Regions from separate parts of the Rhodoferax sp. LS1P39 genome, predicted to be linked through region 2. Evidence: riboswitches for the same ligand, from Rfam matches in the RefSeq annotation. Region 2 holds a riboswitch; the other holds the start of a gene.
What was found. A riboswitch is a leader RNA that binds a small molecule or an ion and turns the genes downstream of it on or off. The one in region 2 is predicted to bind thiamine pyrophosphate.
Positions count from the first base shown of each region.

Region 1: it holds a riboswitch for thiamine pyrophosphate, as region 2 does, so the genes downstream of both, thiC (phosphomethylpyrimidine synthase ThiC) here and thiO (glycine oxidase ThiO) in region 2, are expected to answer to the same signal.

Region 1 covers NZ_JBWMAV010000007.1:169,010-177,976, forward strand. The annotation lists gene AC097O_RS13580 (MFS transporter) at 1-488, shown strand, start outside; gene AC097O_RS13585 (SDR family oxidoreductase) at 491-1,207, shown strand; gene thiC (phosphomethylpyrimidine synthase ThiC) at 1,288-3,180, opposite strand; TPP riboswitch at 3,285-3,385, opposite strand; gene AC097O_RS13595 (patatin-like phospholipase family protein) at 3,401-4,261, opposite strand; gene AC097O_RS13600 (OmpA family protein) at 4,261-4,872, opposite strand; gene aceK (bifunctional isocitrate dehydrogenase kinase/phosphatase) at 5,077-6,864, opposite strand; gene can (carbonate dehydratase) at 6,902-7,567, opposite strand; gene AC097O_RS13615 (cupin domain-containing protein) at 7,846-8,247, shown strand; gene AC097O_RS13620 (MerR family transcriptional regulator) at 8,253-8,660, opposite strand; gene AC097O_RS13625 (MBL fold metallo-hydrolase) at 8,747-8,967, shown strand, end outside.
Region 2 covers NZ_JBWMAV010000005.1:157,700-166,666, reverse strand. The annotation lists gene AC097O_RS10830 (LysR family transcriptional regulator) at 1-738, opposite strand, end outside; gene AC097O_RS10825 (class I SAM-dependent methyltransferase) at 907-1,653, opposite strand; gene AC097O_RS10820 (hypothetical protein) at 1,708-1,878, opposite strand; gene AC097O_RS10815 (YeiH family putative sulfate export transporter) at 1,999-3,054, shown strand; gene AC097O_RS10810 (COG4315 family predicted lipoprotein) at 3,093-3,464, shown strand; gene AC097O_RS10805 (flavin reductase family protein) at 3,535-4,149, opposite strand; gene AC097O_RS10800 (hypothetical protein) at 4,188-4,460, opposite strand; tRNA gene AC097O_RS10795 (tRNA-Asn) at 4,532-4,607, opposite strand; tRNA gene AC097O_RS10790 (tRNA-Asn) at 4,666-4,741, opposite strand; gene thiE (thiamine phosphate synthase) at 4,773-5,603, opposite strand; gene AC097O_RS10780 (thiazole synthase) at 5,639-6,439, opposite strand; gene thiS (sulfur carrier protein ThiS) at 6,443-6,640, opposite strand; gene thiO (glycine oxidase ThiO) at 6,637-7,704, opposite strand; TPP riboswitch at 7,742-7,840, opposite strand; gene thiD (bifunctional hydroxymethylpyrimidine kinase/phosphomethylpyrimidine kinase) at 7,882-8,724, shown strand; gene AC097O_RS10760 (purine-cytosine permease family protein) at 8,775-8,967, opposite strand, start outside.

The DNA.
Region 1 (8,967 bases), on a different contig from region 2:
AAGGCATCACCGGCATGTTTGCCCTGTACGGGGTCAGCGCGGCGGTGGGCAACACCCTGGGAGGCCGCTTTGTAGACCGCGTGGGCAGCCGCAGCGCCGCGCTGTGCGTGGTCGGTGGCCTGGTGCTGGCACTGCTGGGTGCCGCCCTGGGAGCGGCATCGGCCCCTGCCATGGCGGTGGTGATGGTGGTCTGGGGCCTGGCATCTTTTGGGGCGGTGCCGGTGCTGCAAAAAACCGTACTGGTCGCCGCCCAGCAGAACCCGGCGGGCAGCCCTGAGCTGGCCTCGGGCATGAACATCGCGGCCTTCAACCTGGGCATTGCCGTGGGTTCGGTGGCGGGCGGTATTGCCAGCGCGCACTCACCCCAAATGCCCATGTGGGTGGGCCTGGTACCTCTTTTTTTCGCGGCTATTTTGGCCACACGTCTGGCCCCTGCCGTCCGGTCTATCCATCCGGCACGGGGTGCATTTAACCAAGCAGGAGTATGAATATGGACATCACCCACAAACACATTGCCATCGCCGGTGGCAGCTCGGGCATCGGCTTTGCCATAGCCGCATTGGCGCTAGAGCGCGGCGCACGCATCACCATTCTGGGCCGCTCGCAGGCCAAGCTGGCCGATGCCCGCCAGCGCCTGGGCGGTGGTGTGGCCACCATCCCCATGGACCTGGGCGATGCGGCCTCTGCAGCCGCTGGCTTCCAGGCGCTGGGCGCGTTTGACTACTTTGTGTCTACCGCTGCCGACCTCACCTACAGCCCCCTGGCCAGCATGCCGCGCGAGAAAATTGAGCGCATGCTGGCAGGCAAGTTCTGGGGGCCGGTGCACCTGGTGCAGTTTGGCCTGCCGCAGTTACAGCCGGGCGGCTCCATCCTGCTGTTTTCTGGCCTGGCCGCCGACCGCCCTGCGCCTGGCACGGCGATGGTGTCAGCGCTGAACGCAGGCGTGGAAGGCCTGGTGCGGGCGTTGGCGGTCGAGCTGGCCCCGGTGCGCGTCAACGCCATTTCGCCCGGCGTGGTGGATACCGAAGGCTGGGCCTTCATGGACGAGGCCAGCCGCAGCGCCTTCTTTGCCAGCCTGGCCAGCAGCCTGCCCGCGCGCCGCATTGGCAGCCCGGCAGACCTGGCCGATGCCGCCCTGTTTGCGCTGACCAACCCCTACCTGACGGGCGAGGTCTTGCACGTCAACGGAGGTGGCAGCCTGGGCTGAGGGGGCAGCCATCTAGTTGCGAATAAAAACAGCCGCTAGCGCTTATATATTGGGCGGTAGCAGCTATTTTATTTATAGCATTACGCTTGCACGATAGGGATCACCCCGCCCACCGGCACATAGATTTCGCCACCGCCGCTTTTGAACTCTTGCGACTTCTCCAGCATGCCTTGTTCGGCGGCAGCGGCTTCGCTGACACCCAGGTTCTTGGCGTATTCGCGCACCTCTTGCGTGATCTTCATGGAGCAGAACTTGGGGCCGCACATGGAGCAGAAGTGGGCCACCTTGGCCGAGTCCTTGGGCAGGGTTTCGTCGTGGAATTTTTTGGCGGTTTCGGGGTCCAGCGACAGGTTGAACTGGTCCATCCAGCGGAACTCGAAGCGGGCCTTGGACAGCGCGTCGTCACGGTAGCGCGCTCCCGGGTGGCCCTTGGCCACGTCGGCGGCGTGGGCGGCGATCTTGTAGGTAATGATCCCGGTCTTCACGTCGTCGCGGTCGGGCAGGCCCAGGTGCTCCTTGGGCGTGACATAGCACAGCATGGCGGTGCCAAACCAGCCGATCATGGCCGCACCGATGCCGCTGGTGATGTGGTCGTAGCCGGGGGCAATGTCGGTGGTCAGCGGGCCCAGGGTGTAGAACGGGGCCTCACCGCAGTGCTTAAGTTGCTCGGTCATGTTCTCTTGCACCATGTGCATAGGCACGTGGCCGGGGCCTTCGATCATCACCTGCACGTCTTGCTGCCAGGCGCGTTGGGTCAACTCGCCCAGCGTGCGCAGTTCGGCGAACTGGGCTTCGTCGTTGGCATCGGCGCTGGAGCCGGGGCGCAGGCCATCGCCGAGTGAGTAGCTCACGTCGTAGGCCTTGAGGATCTCGGTCATTTCATCGAAGTGGGTGTAGATGAAATTCTCTTTATGGTGGGCAATGCACCACTTGGCCATGATGGAACCGCCGCGCGAGACGATGCCGGTCATGCGGTTGGCGGTGAGGTGGATGAAGGGCAGGCGTACACCGGCGTGCACGGTGAAGTAGTCCACGCCCTGCTCGGCCTGCTCGATCAGGGTGTCGCGGAAGATTTCCCAGGTCAGGTCTTCGGCCACGCCGCCTACTTTTTCAAGCGCCTGGTAGATGGGCACGGTGCCGATGGGTACGGGGCTGTTGCGGATGATCCAGTCGCGGGTGGTGTGGATGTTTTTGCCGGTAGACAAGTCCATCACTGTGTCGGCACCCCAGCGGATCGCCCAGACCAGTTTTTCCACCTCTTCTTCGATGCTGGAGGTGACGGCGCTGTTGCCGATGTTGGCGTTGATCTTCACCAGGAAGTTGCGGCCAATCGCCATGGGCTCGACTTCGGGGTGGTTGATGTTGAGCGGAATGACGGCGCGGCCCCGGGCCACCTCGGAGCGCACAAACTCGGGGGTCATCACCTTGGGGATGGATGCGCCGAAGCTGTTACCCGCCAGGCGCTGGTCGCGCTCGGTATTGGCGGCGTACTGCGCCATCCACTCCATCTTCTGGTTTTCGCGCAGGGCAACAAATTCCATTTCGGGGGTGATGATGCCTTGGCGGGCGTAGTGCATCTGCGAAACGTTGGCACCGCTGCGGGCCCGGCGCGGCGCGCGTTGCAGGCCGGAAGCCTGGGCGCGCAATTGCTGCAGCGCTTCGTTCTCGTCGCTCTTGCGGCCATCGTCCAGCGCGTGCAGGATGCGGGCGGCGTAGGCCTCGGTGTCGCCACGGGCATCGATCCAGCCTGCGCGCAGGGCCTGCAAACCGGCGCGCACGTCGATCTGGGCGGTGGGGTCGGTGTAGGGGCCGGAGGTGTCGTAGACGGTGACGGCCTCGCCATTGCTCTGCATGATTTCGCGCAGCGGCACGCGCAGGTCGGCTCGGCTGCCCTGGATGTAGCGCTTGGTGCTGGCGGGCAGCGGGTCGCAGGCGTAGCGGAGTAACTGGGTGAATTTGTCGGGTGCGTTCATGGGGGTCTCCTGGGTTGGTGGAGCCCGGAACGCGCAGCCAGACCGCGCAAACCCCGAAGGAGAACGCCCATGACGGGCGGTGAGACAACACCGTCCAGCCAGTGGACGGCATCGTCAAGCTCTTCTTACGCTGGTATGAACCAGATCAAGTTCGCGGGTTTGGATTCCATCTCAGCGCAGCCTCTGCGCACCCCGGGCAGCGCGCAGTGTACGGCATGTGCTACCCGACCCGGTCCGGGCTGGCTCCGCGCCCGCGCAGCAGTTGGCGCAACGCTGGTAACGCGGCCACACCGGCCTCGTAGCCCGCCTGGACGATTTCCTTGCGCACCGTGAAATCGGTGCTGGAAAACCGCGCCGTGTCTGGGCGGACCATGAAGTCGGCAGTTTGCCCCTCTAGCTGCGAGAGCGAGCGGCCCATGATTTCAAACGACTGCAGAATCACCTCGTACAGGCCCACGCGGGTGCTGTTTTGCGGCAGCACGCCCACGTCCACGCCAATCACCACATCGGCACCCAGCCTGCGCGCAGCTTTCACCGGCAAGGGGCTGACCAGCCCACCGTCCACCAGCTCCTCGTCAGCAATCACGCAGGGAACAAACACCCCGGGAATCGAGCACGAGGCGCGCACGGCCGCACCGGCATTGCCGCCCACCAGCAAGCGCAGTTCACCAGATTTCAGCACCGTGGCCACCGCGCCGAAGCGGCGTTTGAAGCGCTCGATGGGCACGTCCTTGACGTACTGGTTGACCAGCTTTTGCAGGGTTTCGCCGGTGAACATGCCGCGCTTGTTGCCCTGGCCCAGATCGACAATTTCGATGTCGCGCAGCCGCAAGGCCACCTCTTCGATCTGCCAGGGCGAGTAGCCCGCGGCATAAAAAGCGCCCACCAAGGAACCGGCACTGGTGCCCGCCACCACCTCGGGGGCCAGACCGGCTTCGACCAAGGCCTTGAGCACGCCGATATGGGCAAACCCCCGGGCCGATCCGGCCCCCAGGGCGATGCCGATTCTTTTGGCGGCGGGCGCTGCCTGCGCCAGCAACGGCGCGGCCCCGGCGGCAGCCAGCAGGCTTCGGCGCAGCACTACGGGCTTTCCGGCAGCTGGATCACACCGTCGTCGACCATCTTGCGCAGCTTGTCGAAAGCCGACGCAAACGCGTTGGCAGGCTCGCCCTGGGTCAGGGTTTCCACCTTTTCGTCCAGCACCATCAGCTCGACGCGGCGGTTCAACGTGCGGCCTTGTTCGCTGGCGTTGGAGGCCACGGGGCGGTTGTAGGCGAAGCCTGCGGAGACGATGCGCCGGGGTTCGACACCACGCTCTTCCAAAGCTTTACGCAACGCACGCGCCCGGTGGTCGGACAGGGTTTGGTTCAAGTCCAGGCCCCCCACGTTGTCGGTATGGCCCTCCACGCTGACATCGTGCGTGGTTTTGGTTTTCAGCAGGCTGGCCAGCCGGTCCAGGTAGGGCGCAGCTTCCTCGGTTTTGAAGGTGTATTCGCCGGTGGCGAACAGCACCGTGACGGGCAGCACGATTTGCACGCCACGCTCGGTTTGCTCTATGTCCAGCGTCGGGCCGGTGTAGGCCACCGGCGCGGACGGAGGGGTCTGGCAGGCGGCCAGTGCCACGCCCAGCACGGCGGCTGCACCCCAACGTAAAACCTGCCAGGCGCGCAGTCGAAGTTTTGAGTTGTCCATGGTGTGAATATTTCCTGTGTCTGGGAGGACATGCATGGCGGCAAGCCGCATGGAGGTGGCAAGTGAACGCAAGCAAGGCGGTCACGGAAAGCCCAGGAATTTTATCGTCCGCACCCAATTTCACGCGATGGATTGCATGCGTGTGTACAAAACAAAGGTAAAACCCGGTGTGAACCGGAACTTTTTCACACCCGCACGCTGAATTCAACCCACGCCGAACCGCTTATCCTGCTCGTACGGAAACACGTCGTGCACATAGCCCGCCTGGATGCGCTCCTTATGTTCCTGCCAGAAGCGGGCTTCCAGCAGGTCGGCGTGATGCTGCATGAAGGCTTCGCGCACCAGCGGGTTGCCCAGCAGAAAAGGGCCAAAGGTTTCGGGGAACACATCCTTGGGGCCGACCCGGTACCAGATCTCGCCGCTCATCTCTTCCTCTTCGTTGCGCGGCTGGGGCACGGTGCGGAAGTTGCAGTCGGTGAGGTATTCGATCTCGTCGTAGTCGTAAAACACCACCTTGCCGTGGCGCGTCACGCCAAAGTTCTTCCACAGCATGTCGCCGGGGAAGATGTTGGCGGCCACCAGGTCTTTGATGGCGTTGCCGTACTCCACCACCGAGCGCTCGATCTGGGCGCGGGCGCGGCGGTCGTCGGGGCCTGCGTCAAAGGCTTCCTGTAGGTAGATGTTGAGCGGGATCATGCGGCGCTCGATGTAGCAGTGCTTGATGACCACCTCCCTCTGGCCATCACCATCCCTATCGCTGATTTCCAGCTGGCTGGGGGCGAACTTCTCCAGCTCGGCAATCACCTCCGGGCTGAAGCGGGCCAGCGGAAACGCCACCTCGCTGTACTCCAGCGTGTCGGCCATGCGGCCCACGCGGTCGTGCTGCTTGACCAGCAAATACTTGGCCTTGACCTGTTCGCGGCTGGTGTCTTTTTGCGGCGGAAAAAAGTCTTTGATGACCTTGAACACGTAAGGGAACGAGGGCATGTCGAACACCAGCATCACCATGCCCTTGATGCCCGGCGCGATGCGGAACTGGTCGCTGGAATGGCGCTGGTGCAGCAGCAGGTCGCGGTAAAACAGGGTCTTGCCCTGCTTGGCCAGACCCAGCGCGTTGTAGATTTCATTGCGCGGTTTGCGCGGCATCATGCTGCGCAGAAACTGCACATAGGCACTGGGGATTTCCATGTCCACCATGAAGTAAGCGCGTGCAAAGCTGAACAGCAGCAGCATGTCGTCTTCGCCAAACAGCGCGGCATCGATCACCAGTTTGGACTCGGCGTTGTGCAAAACCGGCAAGGCAAACGCATGCTCCTGGAAGCCGTTGATCACCTTGCCGCAGATGTACGCGCCCTTGTTGCGAAAGAACAGGCCGGTGAGCACCTGGATCTGGAAGTTGGCCCGCAGCGTGACCTCGCCGAGCTGCTGGCGCACAGCCGCCTCCACATGGGCGATGTCGCGCGCCAGGTCGCCAAACGCGCGCTGCAAATCGAAGTCTTGCATCATCTGCAGCAGCACCGCGCCCAGGTTGGCGCGCGTGGGGTAGTAGGCACGGTAGGTCGGGCGTTTTTCCGCCGCTTCCAGGTATTCGGTGCTGACGGCGGGGCGCACGAAGATGAAGTCGTTCTGGAAGTAGCTGCGGTGCAGCATCTTGGTGGTGACCGAGTTGAAGAAGGTCTCGGCCAGCTCGGGCTGGCGGTGGTCTACCAGCAGGCCGATGTAATGCAGCTTGACCTGCTGCCACACGTCCATGCCCTGCGCGTCGGCCTTGAATTCGCGCTCTAGCCGGGTGGAGCACTCGCGCACCCGCAGGTCGTAGAACTCGATGCGTTCGCGCTGCGCCCGCTGCTGGCCGTGCCAGTCGGCCACCTCGAAACGGTGCTTGGCCCGGGCCGACTCGGTGCGAAACAGCCGGTAATGCCGGTTGAAGCCATCCACCATGGCCTTGGCAATGTCGTAGGCGAGCGGGGAATCCAGGCGTTGGGGAAACATGGGCAGAGTCTACCCAGACGCGCCCCCCGCGGTAAGACTAGCGCGCGACCCGCGCCGTCGCTGCCACGCCCGCCACCGCCGCCCGGTAGGCCGCCTCCAGCCCCTCGAAACCATTCACCGTGATGTGCAGGTTTTGCAGCAGGCCGTCGTGGATGCCGTAGACCCAGCCGTGCACCGACACATTCTGGCCACGCGCCCAGGCATCGACCATGACGGTGCTCTGGCAGACGTTGACGACCTGCTCGATGGCGTTGAGCTCCACCAGCGCGTCGTGGCGATGGGGTTCGGCGATGTGGTCCAGCAGGTTCCAGTGGCGATCCCGCACGTCCTGGATGTGGCGCAGCCAGTTGTCGGCCAGACCGACCCGCTGGCCCGCCAGCGCCGCCGCCACGCCCGAGCAGCCGTAGTGGCCCACCACGGTGATGTGCTCGACCTTGATCACGTCTACCGCAAACTGTACGGTGGACAGCGCATTCAGGTCCGAATGCACCACTACGTTGGCCACGTTGCGGTGCACAAACACCTCACCCGGGGCCAGGCCCATGATCTCGTTGGCTGGGACGCGGCTGTCGGAGCAGCCAATCCACATGTACTTGGGCTTTTGCTGCAGCGTGAGCTCGGTGAAAAAGCCGGGGCGCTGGCGCTCCATCTCGGCGGCCCAGGCACGGTTGTTGGCAAAGATGTCGGGTATGGATTGGGTCATAAAGGTATTTTGCCGCCATACAGACGGGCCAAAGTATCAAAATAAAGTGTCAAATTGGCATCCAGCGCTTATTCCATAAGCACGAGAAGCTATCAAAACTGAAGCATATCAACCGGGTTACCAAACTTCTTGGGTATCCCCGGACTCGCTTGACGTTGACGTAAACGTCAAGTATATCCAGGCTTCCCCCTTTTAGGGGATACGCCAGCCCCAAGTCCCCTGCCCGGGGCGGAGAATCACGCGGCGGCATGCCGTCCGCACCCCAACAGGAGACAACCATGAAGCCATTTTTCAAACTACGCCCCTATGCCCTGCTGCTGCTGGGGCTGGTATCCGTCGGCACGCTGTTGGCGCAAAACCCGGGCCTGCAGCGCACGCTGGTGGGCCGGGCCGACGTGTCGGTGCCGGGGCGCGAGGCGGTGGTGGCGCGGGTCGAGGTGGCACCCGGTGCCAAAGCCGGGCGGCACACCCACCCCGGCGATGAAATCAGCTATGTGCTCGAAGGCGAGGCCACCCTGCTGCTGGATGGCCAACCGCCCCGCATCATCAAGGCAGGCGAGTCGTTCGTGGTGCCCGCCGGGGTGGTGCACGATGCCCACAACGACGGGGCCGTGCCCACCCGGCTGGTGGGCGTGTACGTGGTGGAAAAAGGCCAGCCGCTGGCATCACCTGCGCCCTGAAAATTTCAGACTAGCTTGGCCTGTTTGCGGCTCTTGGAGAGCTGCGCCCGCCCTTCCTTCTCCTGGGCTTTGACCTCGTCGATATTGGCTTGCAGCTCGGCCATTTGCTCCTCCAGTTGCTGGCGGTGCGCGGCCAGCACGGCCAGAAACTTGCCTAGTTGGGCGGTGGTGTCGCGCGGGCTGTCGTACATGTCGATCACCTCTTTGGCCTGCGTCAGGCTCAGGCCCAGGCGCTTGGCGCGAAGGGTCAGCTTGAGGCGGGTGCGGTCGCGCTGGCTGTAGACCCGGGTGCGCTCGCCCGGGCCGCTGCGCGTGGGCTGCAGCAGGCCCATGTCTTCGTAGAAGCGGATGGCCCGGGTGGTCAGATCGAATTCCAGCGCCAGGTCGCTGATGCTGTAGCTGCTTATCGCCATGGTGTCAGTGGGTTGCAAAGGGTTGCCAAGAGCGGGCCTAGAATGACTTTTACGTAAACGTCAACACAAAAGCCGACTATAGCGCCATGAATCTGCTCGAACAACAACTGCACTACCCCCTTGGCGACACCCTGCCCGCGCAAGGCGAAACCGTCGCCGTGGCACCCGGCGTGCGCTGGATCCGCATGGCGCTGCCCTTCGCGCTGAACCACATCAACCTGTGGCTGCTGGAAGACGAGATCGACGGCCAGCGTGGTTGGAGCGTGGTGGACTGTTGCATCAGCGCCGACACCTCGCGTGCCCAGTG
Region 2 (8,967 bases):
AATGCCCAGGCCGTGCACGGCGGCCTGCTGCATGGCCTCGGAGCTGCCGAGTTCGATGCTGCGTCGGTAGGCATGCAGGTGCGGGAGCAGGGCCTGGTCGGTGGTCTCGCGGGTGCCCGAGCCGGGTTCGCGCAGCAGCCATACGGCTTCGCGCAGGTCGTCCAGCGATGCCGCTTTTTCTTGGGCCAGCGGGTGCGTAGGCGCCGCCACCAGCACCAGCGTGTCTTGCAGCCAGGGTGTGACCTGCAGCGTGGCCTCGTGGCAGGCGCCTTCGATCAGGCCCACGTCCAGCGAAAAGTCGGCCACCGCGCGGGCGATGTGCCCGGTGTTGCCGATCTGCACCCTGGACTGCCAGGCGCTGGCCTGCGCCGATGCCTGCCAGGCCGCCCAGCCACCCAGCAAGGGCGGCAGCACATAGTTGCCAATGGTGGTGCTGGCACCGATGCGCAGCGACTGGGCCTGGTTTTCACCAACGCGCGCCATCTGCTCGATGCCCGCCGCCCCGTCCAGCAGGGCCAGCGCGCGCGGCAGCAGGGCGCGGCCGTTGTCGTTGAGCAGCAGGCGCTTGCCCACGCGGTCAAACAACTGCAGCGACAGCAGCCGCTCCAGCTCCGTCACGGCCGAGCTGGTGGCCGACTGCGACAGCGCAATCGCCACACTGGCCGCCGTGGTGCTGCCGCTGTGGGCTACGGCCACAAAAATCTGCAATTGGCGCAGGGTCAGGCGCAGTACATCCATGGCAAAGCCTTTCGGTCGCTTTAAGTATCGGTTGCATACCGACTACATGAATGGATTCTAAGAAAACAAGCTGCTGGATGGATATATTTCGCTGGCTATCCACCCCAGACCGAGGGCGAAAAAGGCGAGATCACCACCGGCTTGTGTGTGAACCGCAAGGGCGGCGGCTTATTCGGGTCGGCGCAGCACCATCACCAAGATTTCGCCCTGCCGTTCTTTTGGCAAGCCATCCAAAGCAGCAATAAGCTGCGCGAAGATTCTCATCCTCCACCATGTTCGAACAGCATTGAACGGGTCGCCAAAGGTCTCCACGCGAACTACCTGAAAGCCGGCCTCTTCAGCGCCCTCGGCAAGCTGCCACGTTGCCTGCGGTGAGATGTGGCCGTGCTGGGAATGTTTCGCTTCGAACCATTGGCCGCGCCCCGTCCGGCAAAACATGGCTTTAGAAACGGGATTCTCGACGTTGGGAGTGGTGATGACCGCGATACCCCCAGGCTTGATAAGAGTCCGGCAATTGCGCAAGAAATGACGGGCGTTCTCCAAGTGCTCGACAATTTCGACTGCGACAACCGCATCGCAAGGCTCGCGGTCCAGGACCCAATTCTTTGAGTCCAGATCGATCATCCGGAACGGTACATCCGGGGCCTTGAAGTTCTCTGCCACGGCATCCGTCGCCATTACGTCATACCCGAGATCGAACAAGCGCAGCGAAAGCGCTCCGGCCCCAGCAGCTAGCTCGACCACCGAACCCGTCGGCAAATTGCGGGCAAGAACCTTGCTCACGTGCTCATGCAGCCCGGGAAGGGAATGAATGCGTAGACCACGGTAGCTGTTGCCGTTGACGGTGGTCTCCGCGGCCATTTCCCGATAGGGTTGTAAGCGCGCCCGGATCATGTCCTGCTTGTTTGCTGTCATGGGTTTTCCAGATAGCTGAAAGTTACAACATGATACGCGTCGGGAAATCCGAGCTTAGGGGTGTTCTGCTTTAAGCGTCTTCAAGTAGTTGCCAATGGTGGTGCTGGCACCGATGCGCAGCGACTGCAGCTCCGTCACCGCCGAGCTGGCCGCCGTGGTGCTGCCGCTATGGGCCACGGCCACAAAAATCTGCAATTGGCGCAGGGTCAGGCGCAGGACATCCATAGTGGGTGGGCTTTCTGTTTACCGGTTTGGTGGGTAGATATTACAGAAACAAGCTGTTGGACGGGTGAGTTGGAGCTGTCTACAGTCGCGTCCATCCCCCGAACCCACCCGCCCGCCACCATGTACGCCACGCTTTTCATGTCTTCCGATACCCCCCGTTTGCGCCTGGTGCCGGGGCTGGCGCTGTGCGCTGCGCTGGCGGCCTGCGCCATGGCGCTGGGCGGTTTGCCTGTGTTCCAGGCGCACGGCCTGGGCGCGCTGACCCTGGCCATCGTGCTGGGCATGCTGGTGGGCAATACCGTCTACCCGCGCTGGGCACCAGCCAGCGGCCCCGGCGTGCATATTGCCAAGCAGCGCCTGTTGCGCCTGGGCGTGGTGCTGTACGGACTGCGCCTGACCACCCACGACATCGCCAGCGTGGGCCTGGCCGGGGTGCTGATCGATGCGCTAGTGCTGGGCTCTACCTTGGGGCTGGCGTGCTGGGTGGGCACGCGCTGGCTGGGGCTGGACCGCAATACGGTTGTGCTGATTGGCATGGGCAGCGCGGTGTGCGGGGCCGCCGCCGTGATGGCCACCGGGCCGGTGCTGCGGGCCCGGGCCGAGCAGGTCACGGTGGCGGTGGCCACGGTGGTGGTGTTTGGCACGCTGGCCACCTTTGCCTACCCGCTGCTGTATACCCTGAATCTGCAGGCGCAGTGGGTGCCTGGTGGTGCGCACGGCTTTGGCATCTATATGGGCTCCACCATCCATGAGGTGGCGCAGGTAGTGGCGGCCGCGCGTGCCATAGCGCCCGAGGCCGCCGACGCGGCGGTGATCGCCAAGATGGTGCGGGTGATGATGCTGGCCCCGGTGCTGCTGGCGCTGTCGGCCTGGCGGGCCCGCGAGGATGAACAAGCTGCCCAGCAGCGGCTGGCCGTGCCGTGGTTTGCCCTGGGCTTCATCGGCATGGTGTTGTTCCATTCCTTGCAGTGGCTACCCGCAGGTGTGGTGGAGGTGCTCAACGGGGTGGACACGGCCCTGTTGGCCACGGCCATGGCGGCCCTGGGCGTGTCCACCCAACTGGGGGCCATCCGCCGCGCAGGCTTGCGGCCTTTGCTATTGGCCGGGCTGCTGTTTGCCTGGCTGGTGGTGGGCGGGGCGGGCATCCACCATGTGGTGGTAAGGTCGCTGGGTTGAATTGCTTTTTCGCTACCACCACCCAAGGAATTTTTACGATGTTCCCCAAATCCTTCGCCGCCGCCCTGGTTCTCGCCTTTGCCAGCCTGGCTGCCAGCGCTGCCGATGCCCCGGCCAAAGTGGTGGGTGGCGTGCTGGTCGGCCCCAATGGCATGGCGCTGTACACCTTTGACAAAGACCTGGCGGGCAACGGCAAGAGCGCTTGCAACGGCCCTTGCGCCACCCTGTGGCCACCGCTGATGGCCAGCGCCGCCGACCAGCCCCACGGCGACTTCAGCCTGGTCGCCCGCGAGGACGGCGGCAAACAATGGGCCTACAAGGGCAAGCCGTTGTACTTCTTCCAGACCGACAAGACGGCTGCCGACCGCAAGGGCGACAACTTCAAGGATGTCTGGCACCTGGTGAAATAAATTGTGCTATTTATTTGATAGCTTTTGGTGCTTATGGAATAAGCGCAGAGAGCCGATTTGGTTGGTAGTCTCAGCGCGGGCGGTGCATCTGGAATAGCTGCTCCGGCCCCACGTGGAAGTAGTCCGCCGGGCCGCCGCCGCGCAAAATGTGCCCGGCGTGGGCCGTGTCGTACACTCCGTCTTTGAGCAGTGCGGTGTCGATGTGCACGGCAACCACCTCGCCCAGCACCAGCCAGGTCGGCACCTTGTCGCCGTTGGCGGCTTGCAGCTGCACGATCTGCGTGGTGCGGCACTCGAACGCTACTGGGCTCTCCAGCACCCGCGGCACCGTCACCAGTTGCGATGCCACCGGCGTCAGCCCCGCCAGCCCGAATTCGCTCACCTCGGGTGGCACGGCGGCGCAGGTCTGGTTCATGGCCTCGGCCAGGCTGCGCGTCGCCAGGTTCCACACAAACTCCCCGGTCGCCTCGATATTGCGCACCGTGTCCTTGTAGCCCACGCTGGCAAAACCCACGATGGGCGGCGTGTAGTTGAAGGCGTTGAAAAAGCTGTACGGTGCCAGGTTCAGGGCCCCGGTGGCGCTGTGCGAGGCAATCCAACCGATGGGTCGTGGCCCGACGATGGCGTTGAACGGATCGTGCGGCAGCCCGTGGCCGTCGCGGGGTTGGTAGGAGTGGATGGGCATAGCGCGAAGATACCAGCCCGTTGAAGATCGTCGAGGCTTTACGCCGCTGGCCCCGCACCGTTCACCAGCACTTCTTCAAACTCGGCCAGCTCAAGGGCTATGGCGGCGTATTTCTTGGACTTGGCTTTGTTTTCGGCCCATTCGAGCGTGGCGGCTTCCAGGTCGGCTTTGTAGTGGGCCAGGGCGGCTTGCTTGGTCTTCTGGGTCACGGACTTGTCTGTGCTGGACCACAGGTCGATCAGCTCGCCCAGGCCGTTGTCGAAGTCGTCATAGGTTGCAAGGGGAATCCATTGGCCGTTGGGGTCGAACATGTGTGCTTTCGGTGATTGCATGGGACATAAAAAAAGCACTTAACCTGGAGGGATAAGTGCTTTTTAGTTTCTGGCTCCTCGACCTGGGCTCGAACCAGGGACCTACGGATTAACAGTCCGGCGCTCTACCAACTGAGCTATCGAGGAATACTTTTAAGTGAAATAAAAAGGGCCTACGGGTTGGCGTAAGCCCATTTTGAAATTTTGGCTCCTCGACCTGGGCTCGAACCAGGGACCTACGGATTAACAGTCCGGCGCTCTACCAACTGAGCTATCGAGGAATATTGCAGCCTCAAATTATAGCGTGGGAATTCAGCGTTTCTGCGCAGGTGCCAAAAACTTCTGGATAGCTGCGCCCAGCTCGGCTGCGGCCCGCTCGGGGTCTGCCGCTGCGGTCAATGCCCGCACCACGCCGATGGAGCCCACGCCGCTGGCCAGCACCTCGGGCAGTCGCTCGGTATCGATGCCGCCGATGGCGACCAGCGGGTAGTCGCGCAGCAGGCGGGCGTAGGCGGCCAGCCGGGCTGTTCCTTGCGGGGCGGTGGCCATGCGTTTGAGCGTGGTGGGAAACACGGCACCCAGGGCGATGTAACTAGGGCTGACGCGGTCGGCGCGCAGCATCTCGGCGTAGCCGTGGGTGCTGACACCCAGGCGCAGCCCTGCGGTGCGGATGGCATCCAGATCGATGGGCTGCAACACGTCCAGGTCTTCCTGGCCCAGGTGCACACCGTAGGCTCCGGCCTGGATGGCGGCCTGCCAGTGGTCGTTGATGAACAGCAGGGCGGGTGTGCCCTGCACGGCGGCCACGGCGGCTTGGATCTCGCGCTGGATGGCTTGCGCGTCATCGGATTTAAAGCGCAACTGCACCGTGGGCACACCGGCGCGCGCCATGCGGCCCACCCAGGCAGCATCGGGCAGCACGGCATACAGGCCGAGCTGCTGCGGGCAGGGCGGGAAGGCATCGTGGCGTGGCCAGGGGCGCAGGCCGAAATCCTCTGGACTGTCGGGCCAGTCGGCGGAGTTGCCGGTGCGTTCGATTTGCGCTTGCCAGGCCTGGGCGATGCAGGCGGCATCGACAAGGATGAAGCCGAGTTGCAGGCAGGCGCTGAGGCGTTCTGCATGGTCGGTAACGGGCAGGGCCATGTCGGCGTAGCGCGCGAGGATGTCGTTGGTCATGTTCATTCCTGCGCGTGGTGCCAGAACGGCGTGCCGAGCACCGGGGTGCTGGGTTGGGCGGCTTGCTGCTCCAGCATGGCACCGCCCAGAAAGGCGTTGCGCCCGGCCTGTACCGCATCGGCAAAAGCCCCGGCCATGCGCACCGGGTCCTGGGCCAGGGCGACGGCCGTGTTCAGCAGCACCGCGTCATAGCCCCATTCCATGACCTGGCAGGCGTGCGAGGGGCGGCCCAGCCCGGCATCGACCAGCAGCGGCACGCTCAGGCGTTCGCGCAGCACCTGCATGGCGTAGGGATTGATGGGGCCCTTGCCGGTGCCGATGGGCGCGGCCCAGGGCATGACGGCCTGACAGCCCACGTCCACCAGGCGCTGGCACAGCACCAGGTCTTCGGTGCAGTAGGGCAGCACCTTGAAGCCATCTTTCACCAGGCGGTTGGCAGCCTCTACCAGGTTCAGCGTGTCGGGCTGCAGGGTGTAGTCGTCGCCGATCAGCTCCAGCTTGATCCACGGCGTGTCGAACACCTCGCGGGCCATGTGGGCGGTGGTGATGGCTTCCTGCAGGCCGTGGCAACCGGCGGTGTTGGGCAGCACCGGCACGCCGGTTTGGCGCAACAGCTCCCAGAAACCATTGGTGGCCGCCTCGGGCTGGCCCAGATTCTGGCGGCGCAGCGACGCGGTCAGCATGGCGGGCCGGGCGCGGGCGATGGCGCTGCCCAGGATGCTGGGCGACGGATAGCGCGAGGTGCCCAGCAGCAGGCGGCTGGAGAAGCTTTCACCGTAAAGGATGAGGGGGTCTTGGGTCATGTTTCAGCCGCCGGTGACGGGGTGGATGATTTCGATGCGGTCGGCATCGTTTAGGGCGGTCTGCGGGTACTGCGCACGCGGCACAAAGCTTTTGTTGACGGCGGCGGCAAACGGCGGCTGGGCCTGCAGCAGCGCCACCGCGTCGGCCAGGGTGGCACCCACGGGCAGGGTGTGGGGGAGGTTGTTAATCAGGACGTTCATACGGTTTCTATAGCAAGCTTCCATTGATTCGCCAGCGCTGAATGCCCTTTTTCCATCAATTCCATCACCGCATCCAGCATCGCCGGGGCGATCAAAAAGCCGTGCCGGTACAGGCCGTTGATTTGCAGCACGCGGGTGCTGAGCTGGCGGATGGCAGGCAGGTTGTTGGGCAGGGTGGGGCGGCACTGGGTGCTGGACTCCAGGATGCGCGCCTCGCCAAAGCCAGGGTGCACGCTGTAGGCGGCGCTGAGCAGCTCCAGGCTGGAGCGCACGCTGATGGGCGACAGATCGTCGGATTCGATCTCGGTGGCACCCACCACAAACACATGGTTTTCTTTGGGTGCGATGTACAGCGGATAGCGCGGGTGCACCAGGCGCACCGGGCGGCGTAAATCCACTCCGGGGGCGTGCAGGCGCAGCACCTCGCCGCGCACCGCACGCAGGCCCGGCCATTGGCTGCGTGCGCCCAGGCCCCGGCAGTCGAAGACCCAGTCCGCCTGGCAGTCCTGCGGTGCGCGCGGGCTGTGCCAGTGCATGTCGACTCCGTGCTTTTGCAACTGCAGCAGCAGGGCGGTCAACAGCTGGCGGTTATCTAACTGGCCCTCGCCGGGCAGGTACAGGCCCTGGGCGAAGCGGGTGCCGATGCTGGGCTCCAGTTGGGCGATGGCGCTGGCATCCAGCGTCTGCGGTGCGGGCAGGCTGGGTAATTCTTGCCGTGTGTTCGCCAGCTGGTGGCTAAAGCGCGTGGCTTCCGCCGAATCTTGCCGGTGCCACAGGATCAAGGTGCCGTTTTGCTGGAAGAACACCGGTGCGTCAAGCTGCGCGATCAGCTCCGGCCAGCGCCGCAGCCCGTGCTGGCCCATTTGCACCACTTGTATTTCGGTGATGGCCGACTCGGCCAGCGGGGCCAGCATGGCGGCGGCGACACGGGCGGCCGCCCCTTCGGCATCCGGCCCACCGGCTTCAAATACCTGCACCCGGTGGCCCGCGCGTGCCAATGCCAGGGCCAGCAAGCGGCCCATCAGGCCTGCGCCGAGGATGGTGGTGGTGGGGCTGGTAGCCAAGTTAAGGTCCTATTCATAGCAGGACAAAACGAGGCTGAGTCGTTGATAGAAATCTCCCCACGCCAGTATTACCTGGATCGGGTATGAGGGTCTTTCTCAGTCCAGCCAACTTGGCCAGACACCCCTGTTTCATCCGTGGCGTGAATTACATCACACTCGTGCGCCGATAATTTCCGCATGACCAATCCACCAACTTCTCCCCGTTACCTGCGCCTGCTCTCCATTGCCGGGTCCGACAGCGGCGGCGGCGCGGGCATCCAGGCCGACCTGAAAACCTTCAGCGCCCTGGGCTGCTACGGCATGACGGCGCTGGCCGCACTGACGGCGCAAAACACGAGGGGTGTCACCGCCATCCACCCCGTGCCCCCCGCTTTTTTAAAAGCCCAGCTCCAGGCCGTACTGGACGATATCGGCGTGGATGCGGTGAAGATCGGCATGCTGCACTCCCCCGAAATGGTGGAGGTGGTGGCCTGGGCCATCGACCACTACCAGCTCAAAAAAGTGGTGCTCGACCCGGTGATGGTGGCCACCAGCGGCGACCGGCTGATGGCCCGGGAGACGGTGCAGGTGCTGGTGGACCAGCTCTTTCCCCGCGCCACCGTGGTCACGCCCAACCTCGACGAGGCCGCCCTGCTGCTGGGCCGTGGCGTGGAGGACGAGGCTGCATTGGAGCCCGCCGTGGCCGACCTGTTAGCCCTGGGCGCGCAGGCGGTGCTGGTCAAGGGCGGGCACCTGCCGGGCAACGCGGTGGTGGATGTGCTGGGCTTGGCGGACGGCACACGCCAGCGCTGGGAGTCGGTGCGCATCGCCACCCACAACGGCCACGGCACCGGCTGCACGCTGTCGTCCGCCATCGCCGTGTACCTGGCGCAGGGCCAGGCCTTGCCCGAGGCGGTGGGGCTGGCGCGGGCCTATATCCTGGGGGCGATCACCGGTGGTGCCCAGGTGCATACCGGGCACGGACACGGCCCGCTGAACCACGGCTTTGCGCCTGTGGCGATGCAGGTTCTCACCGGGTAAATTTATAAGAAATAGGCCGCTAGCGCTTATTTCATAAGCGCTAGCAGCTCCTATTTTTGTAGTGCGTAAGTAATCCGCAGCGGGCGGCTCATCCAGGCGGCCAGGTAGACCACGGCCAGCGTGGGCAGGGCCGCGCCGAACTGGGGTGCGTAGAGGGCCAGCAGGTGGTACAGGGCGATACCCGCCAGCCACAGCCCGGCGGCTACCGGCTCCACCAGGCGCTGCACCGAGGCGGTGGCGTGG